Regions from separate parts of the Streptomyces hawaiiensis genome, predicted to be linked through region 2. Evidence: riboswitches for the same ligand, from Rfam matches in the RefSeq annotation. Region 2 holds a riboswitch; the other holds the start of a gene.
What was found. A riboswitch is a leader RNA that binds a small molecule or an ion and turns the genes downstream of it on or off. The one in region 2 is predicted to bind S-adenosylmethionine.
Positions count from the first base shown of each region.

Region 1 (11,122 bases), 1.5 Mb from region 2:
GATCGCCGCCAAGAACGGCGTCAAGTACGGGATGGTGCCCACGCCGGGCAACGAGGGCCCGAGCAGGTCCACGCTCGGCGTCTCCGACTGGATGACGGCGTTCCGCGAGAACGGCCACCGCGACCAGGTCGGCGACTTCCTCGACTTCGTCTACAGCGAGAAGAACGTGCTGGACTTCTCCCGCGAGTACGACCTGCTGCCTGTGACCTCCTCCGCGTCGGGCACCATGGCCGCCTCGGACGAGGACCGGCACCTCAGGCCGTTCCTGGAGGAGCTGCTGGCCTCCGAGCTCTACCCGGTCGGAAAGACCTCCTGGGCCGACGTCAGTTCCCGGGTCAAGCAGCGGATCGGCAAGGCCGTCGCGCCCGGCGGCAGCCCCTCGGGTGTCCTCGGCCAGCTCCAGGCGGCGGCGATCCGGGCGGAGAGCGCGGAGTAGGCGTTGTCGGTGGCGGGCGCTACGGTGCCGGGCATGGACGAGGAGTACGACGGGACGCGGCTCGGGCGCCGGGAGCGGGACATCCTCGCGCTCGAACGCCGCGGGTTCTCCGGCCCCGGCGCGAAGGAACGCGCCGTCCGCGAGGAGCTGGGCCTCGCCCCCGTGCGCTACTACCAGCTCCTCAACGCCCTGCTGGACGATCCACGGGCCCTAGCCCATGACCCGGTGACGGTCAATCGGCTGCGGCGGATACGGGAGGCGCGTCGGGCGGAACGCTGAGGACCGTGGGCTGTCCGGCCGTCGCAGGGTGCGGGTGCGTCGTGGTTGTTCGCGCAGTTCCCCGCGCCCCTGAGGGCGCGGTCTTCAGCGGCGAGACCCGGTGCGCCTGCGAAGCCGCCGTTGCGCGCCGCGACCTCGGCCGGCCGGTGATCGTCGCCACGGCGGCCGCCTGCGGCGCGAGCGCCGCCAGCGGGCAGTGCCTCGGGGTGGGGCCGGGCCCGCTCCGGGTCTAGCCCCTGAGGGCGCGGCCTTCAGCCCAGCCGGTCCGCCAGCGCCCCCAGCAGTCGTACGACCCCCTCCGGGCCGTCCACCACCAGGTCCGCCCGCTCCCTGAGCTCGGTCACCTCGTCGCTGCCGCTGCACACCAGCAGGCCCGGGGTGCCGTCCGCGCGCAGGGTGTCGACGGCGGCGTAGGCGGGCAGGTCGCCCAGGTCGTCGCCGCCGTAGAGGACGGACCCGGCGCCGATCTCCCGGGCGAAGCCGGCGAGGGCGACGCCCTTGTCCATGCCGGGCGGGCGCAGTTCCAGGACCATGCGGCCAGGCTCGACGATCAGGCCGTGCCGGGTCGCCAGGTCGGTGAGCGGCTCGCGCAGGGCCTCGAAGGCGGCCTGCGGGTCGGCGGCCCGGCGGGTGTGCACGGCTACTGCCCGGCCCTTGTCCTCGACCCAGGTCCCGCTCCCGTCGAGGAGCCCGGGCAGCTCGGCGCGGACGGCGTCTACGCCGGGGTGCGGGTCGGGGGCGGTGACCTTGCCGCTGCGGGCGTCCCACCGCTCGGCGCCGTAGTGGCCGAGGACGACCAGGTGTTCCAGTCCCGGCGCGCCCGCGAAGCCGCCGTTGCGCACCGCGACCTCGGCCGGCCGGCCGGTGATCACCGCCACGGCGGCCACCTTCGGCGCGAGCGCCGCCAGCGCGGCCAGCGCCCGCGGGTGGGCCCGGGCCCGCTCCGGATCGGCCACGATCGGCGCGAGCGTCCCGTCGAAGTCGAGCCCGATCAACGCCTTGCCGGGGCGCGCGAGAAGGGCGTCGAGCCCCTCCCGGCCCGCCTTGGTGCTGGGAGTGGACAGCGACGGTGACGTCGGCATGGTGCTGCTCAGCTCCTCAGCGCATCGAGCTGGTCGACGAACCACTGTGCAGGCGGCAGTGCCGTCGCCGCCGCGGCCAGGCGCTTGCTGCGCTCGGCGCGTTCCTCCGGGCGCATCGACAGGGCCTCGTGCAGGGCCGCCGCCGTGCCCGTCACGTCGTAGGGGTTCACCGTGATCGCGTCCTCGCCGAGCTCCGCGTGCGCCCCGGCCTCCCGCGACAGCACCAGCGCGCAGCCCGCGTCGGAGACGACCGGGACCTCCTTGGCGACGAGGTTCATGCCGTCCCGGATGGGGTTGACCAGGGCCACGTCGGCCAGCCGGTAGGCGGCCAGCGAGCGGGCGAAGTCGTCCTTGACGTGCAGCACGACCGGCTTCCAGCCCGGCGTGCCGTACTCGGCGTTGATCTCGTCCGCGAGCCGCCGCACCTCGGCCGTGTAGTCCCGGTACACCGCGAGGTCCTGCCGCGAGGGGTACGCGAAGGCGACGTGCACGACCCGCCCACGCCACTCGGGGTGGTCCGACAGCAGCTGCCGGTACGCCAGCAACCCGCGCACGATGTTCTTGGACAGCTCGGTGCGGTCGACCCGGACGATGGTGCGGCGGCCCTCGCCGATCTCCTGCCGCAGCGCGGCCATCCGCTCCTCGACGTCCGGCTCGTGCGCCCGCTTGCGCAGGAAGTCCGCGTCGGCCCCCAGCCCGTGCACGCCGATCCACGTGGTGCGCAGCGGGGGATGCCCGGTCGGCGTGTGCTCGATGGATCTCGGGGCGCCGCTCGGCCACAACGGGAAGATCCGTTCGCCGTCCGTGCCCCCGGCGCAGCTCATGAACGCCTGCGCCCACCGCCCGGTGAGGAACCCCAGCCGGTCCGCGCCCAGCATCCCCCACACCAACTGCGCGCGGATGTCGTCCGGGAGCATCGCGAAGTACTCCGGCGGCGCCCACGGCGTGTGCGAGAAGTGGCCGATCCTGAGGTCCGGGCGCAGCTCGCGGAGCATCCCCGGCACCAGGCACAGGTGGTAGTCCTGCACCACCACCGCCGCACCCCGCGCCGCCTCCTCGGCCAGCGCCTCGGCGAACGCCCGGTTGTACGTCTCGTAGGACGCCCACTGCCGCCGGAACTCCGCGTCGAAGACCGGCTCCAGTGGGGTCTGGTAGAGCATGTGGTGCACGAACCACAGGACCGAGTTCGCGATGCCGTTGTACGCGTCGGCGTGCACGTCGGCCGGAATGTCCAGCATCCGCACGCCGTCCTCGCCGACCCCGCGCCTCACCGCCTCCCGGTCGCCGTCGGACAGCGCCGAGCACACCCACAGCGCGTCCCCGTCCGAGCCGATCGCGGAGAGGCCGGAGACCAGCCCGCCACCGCCCCGTTTGGCGTCCAGCGAACCGTCCTCGCCCACCGTGTAGGAAACCGGACCGCGGTTGGAGGCCACCAGCACCTGTGCAGCACCGTACGTTGAAGCCATAAGCCTCAACCTAGCCCGGCCCGGAAACGCTCAAACGTACGGATCTTCCGTACCCGGCCGAAAACGGCCCCGGTCAGGCCGCTTTCCGCGTCTGGTACTCGGCGATCTCCACCATCGGCGGACGTTCCTCGGTGTCCACGGAGTACGTCCGCGGCTCGAAGCCGTCCTCGCCCCGCTCGAACTGTGTCAGGGACGGCCGGATCAGATGCCCCCGGGCCAGCCGCAGCTGAGCCGTGCGGTAGATCGCGGCGGCCATCCTGCCCAGCGCCTGCCCGTCCTGGTGCCGGTGCTTGCGCACTCCGACGTCCACCTGGGCGAGGGCGTCCAGGCCCGCCAGGTGCAGGGCGTCGACGAGCATGCCCAGCTCCACGCCGTACCCCACGGGGAACGGCAGCTGCTCCAGCAGCGAGCGGCGGGCCGCGTACTCGCCGCCGAGCGGCTGCACGAAGCCGGCGAGCTGCGGCCAGTGCATGTTGAGCAGCGGGCGCGCCATCAGCTCGGTGACCCGGCCGCCCTGCGCTGCGGTCTTGCCGGAGGCGAGCGAATCGAACTCAGTGCCGAGGGGGCGGTCGTACATGGCCTTCACCAGGTCCACGTCCGGCTCGGTGAGCAGCGGGCCCACGATCCCGGAGACGAATTCGGACGAGAAGTCCCTGAGGTCCGCGTCGACGAAGCAGACGATGTCCCCGCGGGTGACGAGCAGCGAGCGCCACAGCACCTCGCCCTTGCCGGGCACGGCGGGCAGGCGCGGGAGTATCCCGTCCCGGTGCACCACCCGCGCGCCAGCGGCGGCGGCCACCTCGGACGTGCGGTCGGTGGACCCGGAGTCGACGACGACCAGTTCGTCGACGAGCGGGACCTGCCGCATCAGGTCGTGGCGGATGACTGCGACGATGTCGCCGACCGTCGCCTCCTCGTTGAGCGCGGGCAGCACGACGCTGACCGTCTGGCCCGTGCGCTGCTTGGCGGCCAGGATCTGGTGGAGGGGGCGATCGTTCGCGGACCAGGAACGGGTGCTCAGCCAGCGCTCGACTTCTTCCAGCACCGTGGCGGCTCCTCTGCGTACTCCGGGCGGGACGGACTGCCCGCCGCGGTAGCGGCTGACGGGTACAGTCATCTCGCGGTTCGGACGACTATCTCAACTGTCCTGGTCGTCGGTTACAGTCTTGAACAAGGCGGATGACCATCGCATGTCCGGGGTCACCCGCCGCCTACAACCACATACAGCTCATCCAGAGGGGCAGAGGGAAACGGCCCGTTGAAGCCCCGGCAACCCTCCAGTCGGTACTCGTAGGTCACTGGCGACCACTTCGCGAGGCTCCCGGCTAGGGAAGGTGCCAAATCCGTCTCGCGGCGAAATGCGTCGTGAGGAAGATGAGGAAGGGCCTCGCCTCACATGGCTGTGCAGACTGTTGCAAGCACCACTGACTCCACCGTAGACCTCGGTCCCGCCGCGGCGCTGAGCTGCCGCGAGTGCGGTCACCGCGTCCCCCTCGGCCCGGTCTTCGCGTGCGAGGAGTGTTTCGGTCCGCTGGAGATCGCCTACGACTTCTCGTCCTACGACGCCGAGGAGCTCCGCAAGCGCATCGAAGCGGGCCCCGCGAACATCTGGCGTTACGCCCCGCTGCTGCCGGTCCCGGCCGACGTGGCGGACAAGCCGAACATCAACCCGGGCTGGACCAAGCTCGTCAAGGCCGACAACCTCGCGCGCGAGCTGGGCGTCGACGCCGGCAAGCTGTTCGTCAAGGACGACTCCGGCAACCCGACGCACTCCTTCAAGGACCGCGTCGTCGCCCAGGCCATCGAGGCCGCCCGCGCCTTCGGCTTCACCACGCTCTCCTGCTCCTCCACCGGCAACCTCGCCGGTGCGGTGGGTGCCGCCGCGGCCCGCGCCGGCTTCCGCTCCTGCGTGTTCATCCCGCACGACCTGGAGCAGGGCAAGGTCGTCATGGCCGCGGTCTACGGCGGCGAGCTCGTCGGCATCCAGGGCAACTACGACGACGTGAACCGCTTCTGCTCCGAGCTGATCGGCGACCCGGCCGGGGAGGGCTGGGGCTTCGTCAACGTCAACCTCCGGCCGTACTACGCGGAGGGTTCCAAGACGCTGGCGTACGAGATCTGCGAGCAGCTCGGCTGGCGGCTGCCGGACCAGATCGTGGTGCCGATCGCCTCCGGCTCGCAGCTCACCAAGATCGACAAGGGTCTCCAGGAGCTGATCAAGCTCGGTCTGGTCGAGGACAAGCCCTACAAGATCTTCGGCGCGCAGGCCGAGGGCTGCTCGCCGGTGTCGACGGCGTACAAGGCGGGCCACGACGTCGTCCGTCCGCAGAAGCCGGACACCATCGCCAAGTCCCTCGCCATCGGCAACCCGGCGGACGGGCCGTACGTGCTGGACATCGCGCGGCGGACGGGTGGTGCGGTGGAGGACGTGAACGACGAGCAGGTCGTCGACGCGATCAAGCTGCTCGCCCGGACCGAGGGCATCTTCGCGGAGACCGCCGGTGGTGTGACCGTGGGTGTGACGCGCAAGTTGATCGAGAACGGGGTGCTGGATCCGTCGAAGACGACGGTGGTGCTCAACACCGGGGACGGTCTCAAGACGCTGGACGCGGTGGCGGGGACCGGGCTGACGGCGACCATTCGACCCAACCTCGATTCGTTCCGTGAGGCCGGGCTCGTCTGAGCGTTGTCGGCTGCGGGCCGGTGGGGGCTGGTCGCGCGCACGCGGCGGAGCCGCAAATCGACACAGCCCCGCGCCCCCAAAAGCAGGTCCGCTACCCCAACCGGAGGTTTTGAAGTCATGAGCGTCAGCGTTCGCATCCCCACCATCCTGCGTACCTACACCGGCGGGCAGGCCGAAGTGTCCGCCGAGGGCGGGACCCTCGGCGAGGTCATCGCCGATCTGGAGAAGAACCACACCGGGATCGCCGCCCGGGTGCTCGACGACCAGGGCAAGCTGCGCCGGTTCGTCAACGTGTACGTGAACGACGACGACGTGCGGTTCGAACAGGGCCTGGAGACGGCGACGCCGGACGGTGCCGGTGTGTCGATCATTCCCGCCGTCGCCGGCGGCTGAACCGGTCGACCGGCTTGATTATTACCTTCGGTAACGGCCGTTACTGAGAGTTCATCGAATTGCCCCCTCCGTGAGAGAAGCGGAGGGGGCAATTCTGTGTGATTGAGCGGGGTACAGTTGGGGAACGCGATCCCGATCCCCTGATCGGAACCCTGAATTCCTGCCGCGAGCCCGACAAGATGTAGCCAAAGTGTGCGCGTCTTTCGCGGCTTTTGTTCTTTTTGTGTGGCCCGACTTGACCCGAATTCAGGCGAATTCTCCCCACATTCCGGACCCTGCGCGTCCAGAATTCTCGTCCGATTGACCTGTTGCAGAGGGCAGTTGGACAGATACATTCGGCCGCGGTCGACGCGTTCCGGCGCACGCCCCCAACCGTGGGGGGTGAGGTCTGACCCGGATCCGCGAAGTGTGGATCTGTGCAAGGGCCAGTAATAGGGGAGTTAGGCATGGCTCAGGGCACCGTCAAGTGGTTCAACGCGGAGAAGGGGTACGGCTTCATCGCGGTCGACGGTGGTGCGGATGTTTTCGTCCACTACAGCGCGATTCAGATGGACGGCTACCGCACCCTTGAAGAGGGCCAGCGGGTCGAGTTCGAGATCTCGCAGGGCCAGAAGGGACCGCAGGCCGACATGGTTCGCGTCGCTGCCTGAACGCGCACCACGACCAACGCTCAAGCGACCGGTCTTCTCAGAAGGGCCCGTACCCCCCGGGGTGCGGGCCCTTCGGCCTGTTCGAACGGCGCGCCGGGCGGTGTTCGCAGGCGGCTGACTGCCCCGCCCGATCCCTGGAAGGCGCTTGCGCCCGCCCGTCACCCGACCACCACCCCTCAACGAGCACTCGCTACGCGAGCGCGCCTTGCACTCTCGGGGGTCGAGTGCTAATCATTGCGTTAGCACTCTGAAGGTGAGAGTGACAACGTAAGGACCGGGTCGGTGAGGCCCACGGACCGGATGGGGCAAGGAACCAGCCGGTCGGGGCCGTCCGTCGCGGGCGCGGGCGCGGTCCGAAGTAATCACCCCCAGTCCTGGAGGGACCACTTCACATGGCCAAGATCATCGCGTTCGACGAGGAGGCGCGGCGCGGCCTCGAGCGCGGCATGAACCAGCTCGCGGACGCCGTCAAGGTGACGCTCGGCCCCAAGGGCCGCAACGTCGTCCTCGAGAAGAAGTGGGGCGCGCCCACGATCACCAACGATGGTGTCTCCATCGCCAAGGAGATCGAGCTCGAGGACCCGTACGAGAAGATCGGCGCCGAGCTGGTCAAGGAAGTCGCCAAGAAGACGGACGACGTCGCCGGTGACGGTACGACCACCGCGACCGTTCTCGCCCAGGCCCTGGTCAAGGAAGGCCTGCGCAACGTAGCCGCCGGCGCCAACCCCATGGCCCTCAAGCGCGGTATCGAGCGTGCCGTCGAGGCCGTCTCCGCCGCCCTGCTGGAGCAGGCGAAGGACGTCGAGACCAAGGAGCAGATCGCCTCCACGGCCTCCATCTCCGCCGCCGACACCCAGATCGGCGAGCTCATCGCCGAGGCCATGGACAAGGTCGGCAAGGAAGGCGTCATCACCGTCGAGGAGTCCCAGACCTTCGGTCTGGAGCTGGAGCTCACCGAGGGTATGCGCTTCGACAAGGGCTACATCTCGGCGTACTTCGCCACCGACATGGAGCGTATGGAGGCCGTCCTCGACGACCCGTACATCCTGATCGCGAACTCCAAGATCTCCAACGTCAAGGACCTGCTCCCGCTCCTGGAGAAGGTCATGCAGTCGGGCAAGCCGCTGCTGATCATCGCCGAGGACGTCGAGGGCGAGGCCCTGTCGACCCTGGTCGTCAACAAGATCCGCGGCACCTTCAAGTCCGTCGCCGTCAAGGCTCCGGGCTTCGGCGACCGCCGCAAGGCGATGCTGCAGGACATCGGCATCCTCACCGGCGGCGAGGTGATCTCCGAGGAGGTCGGCCTCAAGCTGGAGAACGCCACGATCGACCTCCTGGGCAAGGCCCGCAAGGTCGTCATCACCAAGGACGAGACCACCATCGTCGACGGTGCCGGCTCCGCCGACCAGGTCGCGGGCCGGGTCAACCAGATCCGCGCCGAGATCGAGAACAGCGACTCGGACTACGACCGCGAGAAGCTGCAGGAGCGCCTGGCGAAGCTCGCCGGCGGTGTCGCGGTCATCAAGGCCGGTGCCGCCACCGAGGTGGAGCTCAAGGAGCGCAAGCACCGCATCGAGGACGCCGTGCGCAACGCCAAGGCGGCCGTCGAGGAGGGCATCGTCGCCGGTGGCGGCGTGGCCCTGCTCCAGGCCTCCACGGTCTTCGAGAAGCTGGACCTCGAAGGTGACGAGGCGACCGGTGCCAACGCCGTGAAGCTCGCGCTGGAGGCCCCGCTCAAGCAGATCGCCGTCAACGGTGGTCTCGAGGGTGGCGTCATCGTCGAGAAGGTGCGCAACCTGCCCGTCGGCCACGGCCTGAACGCCGCGACCGGTGAGTACGTCGACATGATCGCCGAAGGCATCATCGACCCGGCGAAGGTGACCCGTTCCGCGCTGCAGAACGCCGCCTCCATCGCCGCGCTGTTCCTCACCACCGAGGCCGTCATCGCCGACAAGCCGGAGAAGGCCGCCGCGCCCGCCGGCGGCGGCATGCCGGGCGGTGACATGGACTTCTGATCGACCCGAGGGTTGATCAACGTCCTAACCGAGGGCGGTACCTCCTGTTCGGCAGGAGGTACCGCCCTCGGGCGTGTCCGGGGCGGGTGCCCGGGGCGCGTGGCCGGGATCACAGCCGGGGTGGGATGGCCCGGGCGGGGCCGGATGGTTGAAGGTTGGGTCCGTCCTATGCGTATGCACATACCTTCCGGTATCCGAAAGTGAGCCCCCACGTGACTCTCGCCGCCTCCGCTTCCCGCGCCGCCGAAATCCTGTCCCGGCCCGTAACGCTGGGCGGCCTGACCGTTCCGAACCGGATCGCGATGGCGCCGATGACCCGCATGTTCTCCCCGGGCGGTGTGCCCGGCGAGGACGTCGTCTCGTACTACGCGCGCCGCGCCGCCGCCGGAGTCGGCCTGATCGTCACCGAGGGCACCTACGTCGGCCACGACTCGGCCGGGCAGAGCGACCGTGTGCCGCGGTTCCACGGGGAGGAGCAGCTCGCGGGCTGGGCGAAGGTCGCCGAGGCGGTGCACGCCGCGGGCGGCACGATCGTGCCGCAGCTGTGGCACATCGGCATGGTCCGCAACCAGGGCGAGCCGCCCGTCGCCGACGCCCCGGCCGTCGGCCCCTCCGGCCTGCGCATCGGCGCGACCGAGCCCACCGGCAAGGCCATGACCCAGGCCGACATCGACGCCGTCATCGGCGCGTTCGCCGAGGCCGCGGCCGCCGCCGAGCGCATCGGCTTCGACGGTGTCGAACTGCACGGCGCCCACGGCTACCTGCTCGACCAGTTCCTCTGGGAGGGCACCAACCGCCGCACCGACGCCTACGGCGGCGACCGGGTCGCCCGCGCCAAGCTCTCGGAGGAGATCGTCGCGGCCGTCCGCGAGACCGTCTCCGCCGACTTCCCCGTCATCTTCCGCTACTCCCAGTGGAAGCAGGAGGCCTACGACGCCCGCCTCGCCGAGACCCCGGAGGAGCTGGAGGCCATCCTGACCCCGCTCGCCGCCGCCGGCGTCGACGCCTTCCACGCCTCCACCCGCCGCTACTGGGTCCCGGAGTTCGACGACTCCGACCTCAACCTGGCCGGCTGGACCAAGAAGCTCACCGGCAAGCCCACCATCACCGTCGGCTCGGTCGGCCTGAACGGAGGGGACTTCCTCAAGTCCTTCCAGGGCCACGGCGCCGAGGTCGGCGACCTCGACAACCTCCTCGACCGCTTCGAGCGCGACGAGTTCGAGATGGTCGCCGTCGGCCGCGCCCTGCTCCAGGACCCCGACTGGGCCCGCAAGGTGCTCGACGGCCGCCTTGAGGACCTCGCGCCGTACAACCCCGTGTCGCTGAAGACCCTCAGCTGACCCCTGCCTCCTGCGCCTCTGGATCTGCTTGCGTCAGTCAAGGACACTGACTGAGCGCCTGTTCACCGGCATGTCGTGAGGAGATCCAGATGACGTCGACCGAGTCCCGTCCCTCGGCGGGCGGCCCGTCCGAGCAGCCCGCACCGGTGGTGCGCACAACCGCCGGTGCCGTCCGGGGCCGGAGGGAGGCGGGGCTCGCGGTCTTCCGCGGCATCCCGTTCGCCGCACCCCCGGTGGGCGAGGCACGCTTCATGGCCCCGCGCCCCGCCCCCGCCTGGGACGGCATACGGGACGCCTGCGCCTTCGGCCCGCCGCCCCCGCAGGACCTCGGCAACCTGGGCGGCCCGGGCCTGCTCGGCGGGCCCGACGGCGACGAGTGGCTCACGGTCAACGTCTGGACCCCCGAGACCGACCCGGCCGCCCGGCGCCCGGTGATGGTGTGGATCTACGGCGGTGCCTACAAGCTCGGCCACTCCGGCAGCCCCGGCTACGACGCCCGGCACATCGCCGCCGACGGCGAGGTGGTGGTTGTGTCCCTCAACTACCGCGTGGGCATGGAGGGTTTCGCGTTCATCGAGGGAGCTCCCGCCAACCGCGGCCTGCTCGACCAGGTGGCCGCCCTGGAATGGGTGCGGGACAACATCGAGTCCTTCGGCGGCGACCCCGGCCAGGTCACGGTCTTCGGTGAATCGGCCGGCGCCGGTTCGGTCGCCTCGCTGCTCTCCATGCCTCGCGCCGCCGGTCTGTTCCGGCGGGCGATCGCGCAGAGCGTGCCGGG
Region 1 is NZ_CP021978.1:3,990,283-4,001,404, reverse strand. It holds gene CEB94_RS18270 (ABC transporter substrate-binding protein) at 1-436, shown strand, start outside; gene CEB94_RS18265 (DUF3263 domain-containing protein) at 470-715, shown strand; gene CEB94_RS42215 (hypothetical protein) at 757-948, shown strand; gene otsB (trehalose-phosphatase) at 967-1,797, opposite strand; gene CEB94_RS18250 (alpha,alpha-trehalose-phosphate synthase (UDP-forming)) at 1,806-3,263, opposite strand; gene CEB94_RS18245 (glucosyl-3-phosphoglycerate synthase) at 3,337-4,308, opposite strand; SAM riboswitch class I at 4,489-4,644, shown strand; gene thrC (threonine synthase) at 4,660-5,946, shown strand; gene CEB94_RS18235 (MoaD/ThiS family protein) at 6,064-6,339, shown strand; gene CEB94_RS18230 (cold-shock protein) at 6,786-6,989, shown strand; gene groL (chaperonin GroEL) at 7,382-9,004, shown strand; gene CEB94_RS18220 (NADH:flavin oxidoreductase) at 9,217-10,344, shown strand; gene CEB94_RS18215 (carboxylesterase/lipase family protein) at 10,434-11,122, shown strand, end outside.
Region 1: another riboswitch for S-adenosylmethionine. It lies ahead of thrC (threonine synthase); the one in region 2 lies ahead of CEB94_RS11480 (aminotransferase class V-fold PLP-dependent enzyme).

Region 2 (11,122 bases):
TCCTGGGCACCCGGCTACCGGTTCAGGCGGAGGTGTCCGGCACGCAGCGCCCGTCCTCCGTGCGGTAGTTCCACTTCGCCCCGTCCGTCACGAGCTCCTTCACCGCCCGCACGAACCGCTCCACGTGCTCGTCCGGCGTGCCCGCGCCGAAGCTGACCCGGATGGCGTTGAGCGACTTCTCCCCGGGCTCGGCCTCGGGCGACCCGCACTCGCCCTGCGACTGCGGGTCGCTGCCGAGCAGCGTGCGCACCAGCGGGTGGGCGCAGAACAGCCCGTCCCGTACGCCGATGCCGTACTCGGCGGACAGGGCGGCGGCGAAGTGCGAGCTGTTCCAGCCCTCGACGACGAAGGAGAGCACGCCGACGCGCGGCGCGTCGTCCCCGAAGAGGGACAGGAACCGCACCTGAGGGACGTCGGCCAGCCCCTCCCGCACCGCGCGGACCAGGTACTCCTCACGGGCGACGAGGGTGTCGAAGCCGGCCTCGGTCAGCGCCTTGCAGGCCGAGGCGAGGGCGTAGGCGCCGATGACGTTGGGCGACCCGGCCTCGTGGCGGGCGGCGCTGTCGTGCCACTCCACGTCCACTCCCCCGTCCTCTCGCCGGCTGACCTTGCGGCTGGCGCCGCCGCCCGCGAGGTAGGGCTCGGCCGCACGCAGCCAGTCGGACCGCCCGGCCAGGACGCCGGAGCCGAAGGGCGCGTACAGCTTGTGCCCGGAGAAGGCGACCCAGTCGACGTCGAGGCCGGCGAGGGACACCGGGTGGTGCGGGGCCAGCTGGGCGGCGTCCAGCACGATCCGCGCGCCGTGGGCGTGCGCGGCCGCCGCGAGTTCCCGTACGGGCCACAGCTCGCCGGTGACGTTCGAGGCGCCGGTGACGCAGACGAGGGCCGGCCCGTTGGAGTCCCGGTCGGCCAGGGCCCGCTCCAGGGTCTCGACGGCCTCGCGGGGGCCGCGCGGGGCGTCGAGGAAGGTGACGCGGGCGTTGCGCCACGGCAGCAGGGAGGCGTGGTGCTCGGTCTCGAAGACGAAGACCTGGCAGTCGGCGGGGAGCACTGCGGCGAGGAGGTTGAGGGAGTCGGTGGTCGACCGGGTGAACACGACCTGGTCGCCTTCGCGGCAGTCGAGGAACTCGGCGACGGTCCGGCGGGCGTTCTCGAACAGGTCGGTCGACAGCTGGGAGAGGTACCCGGCACCGCGGTGGACGCTGCCGTAGTACGGCGCGTAGGCGGCGACATCGTCCCAGACCCGCTGGAGCGCCGGGGCGCTGGCGGCGTAGTCGAGCGCGGCGTAGGTGACCTCGCCGCCGGTCACGAGGGGGACGGTGACATCCCGCCCCAGAACGGGCAGCGGGGCACAAACCGACGGGGCGGTGACAACGGTGGAGACGGACATGGGTGAACTCCCGTGAAGGCAGGTGGAATCCGCCCGCGAGCACGTACGGCTACAAGCGGGGGGTGAAGAAAAGAGGGATGCGGAGGCGGGGCTCTGCGGCCCTATCGCATTCGCTGGTTCACGAGAGACTCCTCGTCACGCGCTTGCCACAGACCTCGCTGCCTGCGGCCTGGTCTTCACCCGGGGCACCCCGCCACGGACGGAGGGTTGCCGGACAGTCGGCCGGGGCCTTTTGACTGTCACTCATGACCTGATCAGGAAAGTACGTGACGTGAGCGCGGTCCCGCAAGTCGAGTCCGCATCGCGGGACCACGCTCACCTCGGTTACGCGTTGCTGGCCGCCACCCAGCGTTCCAGTGTCCGCTTCGCCGCCCCCGAGTCGATCGACTCCGCCGCCTTCGCCATCCCGGCACGGATCTGGTCGGCCAGTGGTGCCGCCGTCGGCTCCAGAGCGACCAGCGCCGCCGCCGAGTTCAGCAGGACCGCCTCACGGACCGGGCCGGTCTCGCCCTCCAGCAGACGGCGGGCCACCTCGGCGTTGTAGGAGGCGTCCGCACCGCGCAGCGCCTCCACGGGAACCAGTTCGAGGCCCACGTCGCGCGGGTCGAAGGCCTCCTCGGTCACCTCGCCGCCCCGGACGATCCACACCCGGGACGTGGCCGTCGTGGTCAGCTCGTCCAGGCCGTCGTCGCCCCGGAAGACCAGGGACGAGTTGCCGCGCTCGGCGAAGACGCCCGCGACGATCGGCGCCATGCGCGGGTCGGCCACCCCGACGGCCTGGGCACGGACCCGGGCCGGGTTGGTGAGCGGGCCGAGGGCGTTGAACACCGTGCGGATGCCCAACTGGCCGCGGGCCGCACCCGCGTGCCGCAGCGCCGGGTGGAACTTCACCGCGAAGCAGAAGGTGATCCCGGCCTCCTCGGCGACCTCCGGGACCCGGTGCAGCGGCAGCTCCAGGTTGACCCCGAGCTTCTCCAGCACGTCGGACGCGCCGGACGCCGAGGACGCGGCCCGGTTGCCGTGCTTGACGACCTTCGCGCCGGTGCCCGCGACGACGATCGAGGACATCGTGGAGATGTTGACCGTCTTCGCGCCGTCACCGCCCGTGCCGACGATGTCGACCGTCGCGCCGGGCACCTCGATCACGTTGGCGTGCTCGTACATCGTGCGGACGAGGCCGTTGATCTCCTCGACGGTCTCGCCCTTGGCGCGCAGGGCCACGACGAACCCGGCGATCTGCGCCTCGGTCGCCTCGCCGCGCATGATCCGGTCCATCGCCCAGGCCGTGTCGTCCGCGCTCAGGTGCCGGCCGTCCAGCAGGCCGTTCAGCAGCAGGGGCCAGGAGCGGCCCGCCGCGGTGTCGCCTCCAGCGGGGGTCACAGCGCTCATAAGCCGCTCCAGGGTCAGGCGTCCCGCACTACGGGACGAGAGTCTCAACGAGGTCCACCCTATCCAGCCCGGGGCAGGGCGAAGGGCCCCGTCCGACGATCGGACGGGGCCCTTCGTGTGGCGTGGCGAAGCAGTGATCAGTGGTGGCCGTGGCCGCTCGTGATCTCCCGGTGTTCCTCGGCGGTGGGCTTGGGGATCTGGGCACCCTCGCCGAAGTAGGCGTCGCTGAGCTTGGCGCGCAGCTTCTCGGAGCCCTTCACCTTGCGCTCGACACCGTTCTCGTCGACCGTCGGGCCGATCTCGGCCGGCTCGTACTGCTCGTGCGCCGTGAGCGTGTACATCTGCTCCTGGCTGAGCGGCTCGTGCACCTCGATGAACTCACCGTGCGGCAGGCGCTTGATGATGCCGGTCTCGCGGCCGTGCAGCACCTTCTCCTTGTCCCGGCGCTGCAGCCCGAGGCAGATGCGCTTGGTGACGATGAAGGCGATGACCGGTCCGACGAAGAACCCGATCCGGACGAACCAGGTGACCGCGTTGATCGACAGATGGAAGTGCGTGGCGACGATGTCGTTGCCACCGCCGATCAGCATGATGATGTAGCCGGTGACCCACGCGACACCGACGCCGGTGCGGGTCGGGGCGTTGCGCGGCCGGTCCAGGATGTGGTGCTCGCGCTTGTCCCCGGTGACCCACGACTCGATGAACGGGTAGAGGGCGATGATCCCGAGGAAGACACCGAAGAGCACCAGCGGGATGAACACACCCAGAACGAGGGTGTGACCCCAGAGGTTGATCTCCCAGCCCGGCATCGCTCGGATCAGACCCTCGGCGAAGCCCATGTACCAGTCGGGCTGGGCACCGGTCGACACCTGGTCGGGCCGGTACGGGCCCAGGACCCAGATCGGGTTGATCGTCGCGATGGCGGCGAGGGCCGAGATGACACCGAAGACCAGGAAGAAGAAGCCTCCGGCCTTGGCCATGTAGACCGGCAGCAGCGGCATGCCGACGACGTTCTTGTTGGTCCGGCCGGGACCCGCGAACTGGGTGTGCTTGTGGTAGAAGACCAGGATCAGGTGGCCGACCACGAGCCCGAGCATGATGCCCGGCAGCAGCAGGATGTGGATCGAGTAGAACCGGGCGACGAAGTCGGTGCCCGGGAACTCCCCGCCGAACAGGAACATCGAGATGTACGTGCCCACGATCGGCACGGACAGGATCGCGCCCTGCGTGAAGCGGACACCGGTGCCGGAGAGCAGGTCGTCCGGGAGCGAGTAACCGGTGAAGCCGGTGAACATGCCCAGGACGAACAGCAGGAAGCCGAACATCCAGTTGATCTCACGCGGCTTGCGGAACGCGCCGGTGAAGAAGACGCGCATCATGTGCACGAACATGCCGGCGAGGAAGATGATCGCCGCCCAGTGGTGGATCTGCCGGATGAGCAGACCGCCGCGGACGTCGAAGCTGATGTCCAGCGTGGAGGCGAACGCCTCCGACATCAGCTGCCCCTGGAGCGGGACGTAACTGCCGTGGTACTCCACCTCGTTCATCGACGGGTGGAAGAACAGCGTCAGGTACACACCCGTGAGGATGATGATGATGAAGCTGTAGAGGCAGATCTCACCGAGCATGAAGGACCAGTGGTCCGGGAAGATCTTGCGCATGTTGGCCTTGGCCAGGGAGTAGATCCCGAGGCGGCCGTCGGCCCAGTCGGCGACCCGCTCACCCGCGGGCGCCTTGCGGCGTGTCTGTGCAGTGCTCATCCGCGCTCCCAGAAAGCAGGGCCGACGGGCTCTTCGAAGTCGCCGAGCGCCTCGAGGTAGCCCTCGTCGTTCACGCCGATGCGGAGCTGCGGCAGGGCGTGACCGGCGGGACCGAAGATCACTCGGGCACCGTCGGAGAGGTCGAAGGTGGACTGGTGGCAGGGGCAGAGCACGTGGTGCGTCTGCTGCTCGTACAGGGAGATCGGGCAACCGACGTGGGTGCAGATCTTCGAGTACGCGACGATGCCCTCGTGCGACCACTCGAGCTCGCGCTTGTCCTTGATGTTGTCCGGCTGGATCCGGACGATCATCAGGGCGGCCTTGGCGATCTCGTTCTGGAACTCGTGGTCGTGCTCCTCCAGGCCCTCGGGCTTGGCGAAGGTCAGCGAACCGACCGCGACGTCGGAGGGACGCAGCGGCTCGTTCGTGTTCATGTTGACGAGCAGCTTGCCCTTGGACCACAGCGTGTGGCGGAGCTTGGTGCCGGGCAGCGGACCGAGGTCGCGCAGCAGCACGACGCCGGAGAGCGGCACCAGCGTGAGCGCGCCGAACATCGTGTTGCGGATCAGCTTGCGACGGCCGAGCGCCGACTCCTTGGCGCCCTGCTTGAAGTCCGCGAAGACCTTCTCGCGGACCTCCGGCTCCGCCTCGATCGGGTGCCGCTCGTCGGCGATCTCCACGTCCGACATCAGGGTGCGGGCCCAGTGGACGGCGCCCGCGCCGATGCAGAACAGCGCGATGCCGAGCGTCATGCCCAGCGCGAAGTTCAGCGCGCTGATGTGCCCGAGCGGGAAGATGTAGACCGACTTGTCGACCGGGATCGCCACGAACGAGGCGATGAAGGCGACGGTGGCCAGCATCGACACCGTGAACATCAGGGCGACCGCGCGCTCGGACCGCCTGGCGGCCCGCTCGTCGACGTCCTGGATCCGGTGTTCGTGGGGCGGCAGGCCCGGGTCGGCGAACGGGTGCTTGTCGTCCGCGGGGCTCACCGCGCCGTGCCCGTGCTCGTCATGCCCTGCGGACTGCGCGGCAGGCAGGTTCTCTTCTGGAATGTCTTGGCTACTCATGACTTCTTGGCCTTTGCGGTCCGGGCGGCGACCCACACGGCGACGGCGATCAGACCGCCGAGACCGAAGATCCAGCCGAACAGGCCCTCACTGACCGGCCCGAGGCCACCCAGTTCGAGGCCGCCGGGGCTCTCGGTCTTTTCGCTGTTGACCGCGTCGAGGTACGCGATGATGTCCTTCTTGTTCTTCTCCGACAGCGTGGTGTCGGGGAAGGACGGCATGTTCTGCGGGCCGGTCTGCATGGCCTCGTAGATGTGCTTCGGGGAGACGCCCTCGAGGGTCGGCGCGTACTTGCCGTGCGTCAGCGCGCCGCCCTTGCCGGTGAAGTTGTGGCACTGCGCGCAGTTGGTGCGGAACAGCTCACCGCCCTTGGCGATGTCGGCACCCTCGGGGCCGTACTGCTCCTCCGTCGGGACGGACGGACCGGCACCCAGCGAGGCGATGTACGCCGCGAGCTGGTCGATCTCGGCCTGCGAGTAGATGTTCTTCTTCTCCGGGACCTGGGGACCCTGGGAGGTGGCGGCCGGCATCCGGCCGGTGCCCACCTGGAAGTCGACGGCCGCGGCGCCCACACCCACCAGGCTCGGCCCGTCGGAGGTGCCCTGACCGCCGGTGCCGTGGCAACTGGCGCAGCCGACGGCATAGAGCTTCTTGCCCTCCTCGATGGTGAGGGACTGGGCGGTTTCGTCGGCCTGCGCCTTGTCCGCGGGTGCGAACACGGCGTACAGCCCCCCGGTGCATGCCAGCGCGAGGAGTAGGACGACGAGCGCCGCCAGCGGGTGGCGTCGTCGTGCGGAGAGCTTTTTCACGGATTACCCCGGTGTCAGGATCTTCTGCGTCGATGCTTCTGGGATGCGCGCTGCGTCGAGCACGCGCGGATGCGGGCCCTGCTACTTGATCATGTAGATCGTGGCGAAGAGACCGATCCAGACGACATCGACGAAGTGCCAGTAATAGGACACGACAATCGCGGCCGTCGCCTGCTCGTGGGTGAACCTCCGGGCCGCGTAGGTCCGGCCCAGGACCAGCAGGAAGGCGATGAGACCGCCCGTCACGTGCAGGCCGTGGAAGCCGGTGGTCAGGTAGAACACCGAGCCGTACGGATCGGAGGACAGGGACAGGCCCGCCTCCTTGACCAGCTCCGTGTACTCGAGGACCTGACCTCCGATGAAGATCGCACCCATCACGAAGGTGACGATGAACCACATCCGCAGCTTCTTCACGTCACCGCGCTCGGCGGCGAAGACGCCGAGCTGGCAGGTGAGCGAGGAGAGCACCAGGATGGTGGTGTTCGCCGCCGAGAACGGGAAGTTGAGATGGCTCGCCATCTCCTTCCAGTGATCGGGACCCGTCACCGATCGCAGGGTGAAGTACATCGCGAAGAGGGCCGCGAAGAACATCAGCTCGGAACTCAGCCAGATGATGGTTCCGACGCTGGTGAGGTTCGGCCGGTTGACCGACGGGTGCGCGTGCCCGGTTTCTACTGTCGTTGCTGTCGCCACGACCGACATTATGTCGGTCGCTTATCCCGCCCTCACTCCGGGGGGTGCCGTTCGGAGTGTCTTTGCCGGTCGTACCGGTGTTGACGTGGTGTTCAAGGGAGTAGCATCCGGCCCAACGGGCCTGTCCTTACGACGCTGACGTCACGGAGGAACAATGCAGCCGACCGCCACGGTGCTGGTCTACAGCGACGACTCCAACACCCGCGAGCAGGTGCGGCTCGCCACGGGACGGAGGCCGGCTCCGGACGTTCCCGTGGTGGAGTTCGTGGAGTGCGCGACTCCCGCCGCGGTCCTCACGGAGCTGGACCGGGGCGGGATCGACATCTGTGTGCTGGACGGTGAGGCCGTGCCCATGGGCGGCATGGGGATGTGCCGGCAGATCAAGGACGAGGTGTTCGACTGTCCGCCGGTTCTGTTGCTGATCGGACGGCCTCAGGACGCGTGGCTGGCGACGTGGAGCCGGGCCGAGTCCGCGGTGACCCTGCCGGTGGAGCCGGTGGAGTTCGCCTCCGCGCTGGCTTCGCTGTTGCGGGAGAAGGCGGCTTTGAACGCCTAGGGGTGCGGTTCGCCTTGTTGTTCGGCGGCTGCGGGCGCGTGGGGGTTGTTCGCGCAGTTCCCCGCGCCCCTGAAGGGGCGATGCCCCTGAGGGCGTCTAGACGCTCTGGGGCCGCAGCCGGGCCCTGTCGGCCTCCGTCGGGCCGTCCGGGGTGCCGCCCACCAGGGCGCTGCCGGTGCGCCACTTCGGCCAGTCGAGGTTCCAGTCGCCGAAGCCGTTGCCGAAGGGGGCCATCGTGTCGCCGCCGGAGTTTATGACCTTGACGATGTCGCCCTCGCGGACGGTGTCGTAGAACCAGGCGGCGTTCTCGGTGCTCATGCCGGTGCAGCCGTGGCTGACGTTGGCGTAGCCCTGGGAGCCGACGGACCAGGGGGCGGCGTGGACGTACTCGCCGCTGTTGGTGACCCGGACCGAGTGGTGCACGATCAGGTCGTAGAAGTCCGAGGCGCCGATGCTGGCGCTGGTCATGCGGACGGTGCCCTCCTTGGCCAGGACGACCTTGACGCCGTTGCGGGTGTCGTAGCCGGGCATGCCGGTGGTGACCGGGATCTGCCGGACGATCTCGTCGTTCTTGTAGACGGTCATCTGGTGGGCGGAGGCGTCCGTGACGGCTATGAGCTTGTCCGCGGTCGTGATGGTCAGCGGCTTGGCCTTGCCGCCCCACATCCGGTCGCCGATCTTGATGCCCTGCAGGTTGCTGCGGACCTGGACGGTCGCCTGGGCGGGCCAGTAGTCCTTCGGGCGGTAGTGGAGCTTCTTGTCGTCCACCCAGTGCCAGGCGCCGTCCGTGGCGGGCGTGGAGGAGACCTTGAGGGCCCGTTCCACGACGGCACGCTGGGTCTTGTCCTTGACGGGCAGGCTCAGCTCGGCCGTGATGGGCTGGCCGACGCCGTAGGTGCCCGTCCTGGGACCGAAGGTGACGTCCAGGCGCTTCTTGGTGGTGGGCTTGCCGGTGTCGAAGGTGACGACCTTGCGGCCGGGCGCCCCGTCCTCGTCCTCGGTGCTCACACGGACCGTGTAGCTGGCGTTGGCGGCCAGCGGGGTGGTGCTGTGCCAGCGGCTGCCGTCGGCGGCGAGTTCGCCCGCCACGTAGCGTCCTGAGGCGTCGTGGGCCGTGACGTCCGTGATGCGCCCGTCGGAGTCCTCGACGACTTCCAGGGGCTTGTCCGGGTCGGCCTTCTTACGGCCGCCGTCGGGGGCGTTGAAGGAGATCTGGTCCGCCGCGTCGTAGGGGCGGGCGGCGAGCGGGTTGCCGTCCGAGCCGCAGGCGGTGACGCCCGCGCAGAGGGCTATCACCAGCAGCGTGCAGCTGACGACGGTGCGGGGGCGGGAGATCGCTGTGTGGCTCATGACCTCACGCTAGGAAGCCGCGTCAAGAGCGGCACGCCGAGCGACTCGTACGAGTGACGCGCATTACGGCAAAAGCAGGGGCCCGGACGCTCCTCTCGGAGTGTCCGGGCCCCTGCGGCGCTCGGCGCGTGTTACTGGGTGCGGTTCTCACCGCGGTAGTACTCGAAGACCCAACCCCAGATGCCGATCAGGATGATCGGCAGCGAGAAGTACATCAGCCACCAGCCGATCGCGATCGACAGGAAGGCGAGGGCACCACCGATGGCCAGGGAGAGCGGCTGCCAGCTGTGCGGGCTGAAGAACCCGACCTCGCCGGCGTCGTCCGCGACGTCCGCCTCCTTGTTGTCCTGCGCGCCCACGTCGACCCGCTTGGCCGTGAAGCCGAGGTAGAAGCCGATCATGATGCACAGGCCGAAGGTCAGGAAGAGGGCCGTGGTGCCGGCCGGCTCCTTCGACCAGAAGCCATAGACCACAGCCATGGCGAGGACGAAGACGCTCAGCCACATGAACATCTGACCCTGGATCTTCACTTGCCGGCCTCCTTGCCACCAGCGATGGCCTTCTCGCCGTGACCGGCGTTCTCGAGCTGGTCGAGAGCCGCGATCTCCGGGTGGTGCAGGTCGAACGCCGGGGATTCACTGCGGATCCGCGGCATGGTGATGAAGTTGTGCCGCGGCGGCGGGCAGGAGGTCGCCCACTCCAGGGAGCGGCCGTAGCCCCACGGGTCGTCGACGCCGACCGGCTTGCCGTACTTGGCCGTCTTCCACACGTTGTAGAGGAAGGGCAGGATCGACATGCCGAGCAGGAACGAGCTGATCGTCGAGATCGTGTTCAGCGCGGTGAAGCCGTCGGCCGCCAGGTAGTCGGCGTACCGGCGCGGCATGCCCTCGGCGCCCAGCCAGTGCTGGACGAGGAACGTGCCGTGGAAGCCGATGAACAGCGTCCAGAAGGTGATCTTGCCGAGGCGCTCGTCCAGCATCTTGCCGGTCCACTTCGGCCACCAGAAGTGGAAGCCGGAGAACATCGCGAAGACCACGGTGCCGAAGACGACGTAGTGGAAGTGCGCCACCACGAAGTACGAGTCGGAGACGTGGAAGTCCATCGGGGGCGAGGCCAGGATGACACCGGTCAGACCACCGAAGGTGAAGGTGATCAGGAAGCCGGTCGCCCAGAGCATCGGTGTCTCGAAGGACAGCGAGCCCTTCCACATGGTGCCGATCCAGTTGAAGAACTTCACGCCGGTCGGGACGGCGATGAGGAACGTCATGAAGGAGAAGAACGGCAGCAGCACACCGCCGGTGACGTACATGTGGTGGGCCCACACCGTCACGGACAGACCCGCGATCGCGATGGTCGCGCCGATCAGACCCGTGTAACCGAACATCGGCTTGCGGGAGAAGACCGGGATGACCTCGGAGATGATGCCGAAGAACGGCAACGCGATGATGTACACCTCTGGATGGCCGAAGAACCAGAAGAGGTGTTGCCACAGCAACGCCCCGCCGTTGGCGGAGTCGAAGATGTGCGCGCCGAACTTGCGGTCGGCCTCCAGCGCGAACAGGGCCGCGGCCAGCACCGGGAAGGCGAGCAGGACCAGGACACCGGTCAGCAGCACGTTCCACACGAAGATCGGCATGCGGAACATCGTCATGCCCGGGGCGCGCATGCAGATGATCGTGGTGATGAAGTTGACCGAGCCGAGGATGGTGCCGAAGCCGGAGAAGGCCAGACCCATGATCCACATGTCGGCGCCGATACCCGGGCTGCGGACCGCGTCCGAGAGCGGGCTGTAGGCGAACCAGCCGAAGTCGGCCGCGCCCTGCGGGGTGAGGAAGCCGCCCACCGCGATGAGCGAGCCGAACAGGTACAGCCAGTAGGCGAACATGTTCAGCCGCGGGAACGCCACGTCCGGCGCGCCGATCTGCAGCGGCATGATCCAGTTCGCGAAACCGGCGAACAGCGGCGTCGCGAACATCAGCAGCATGATCGTGCCGTGCATCGTGAACGCCTGGTTGAACTGCTCGTTCGACATGATCTGCAGACCAGGCCGGGCCAGCTCGGCGCGCATGAGCAGCGCCATCACGCCGCCGATGACGAAGAACGCG
Region 2 is NZ_CP021978.1:2,485,622-2,496,743, forward strand. It holds gene CEB94_RS11475 (glycerate kinase) at 1-68, shown strand, start outside; gene CEB94_RS11480 (aminotransferase class V-fold PLP-dependent enzyme) at 23-1,390, opposite strand; SAM riboswitch class IV at 1,525-1,641, opposite strand; gene trpD (anthranilate phosphoribosyltransferase) at 1,715-2,779, opposite strand; gene qcrB (cytochrome bc1 complex cytochrome b subunit) at 2,917-4,539, opposite strand; gene qcrA (cytochrome bc1 complex Rieske iron-sulfur subunit) at 4,536-5,609, opposite strand; gene qcrC (cytochrome bc1 complex diheme cytochrome c subunit) at 5,606-6,418, opposite strand; gene ctaE (aa3-type cytochrome oxidase subunit III) at 6,500-7,120, opposite strand; gene CEB94_RS11510 (response regulator) at 7,266-7,667, shown strand; gene CEB94_RS11515 (L,D-transpeptidase) at 7,764-9,017, opposite strand; gene CEB94_RS11520 (cytochrome c oxidase subunit 4) at 9,149-9,547, opposite strand; gene ctaD (aa3-type cytochrome oxidase subunit I) at 9,544-11,122, opposite strand, start outside.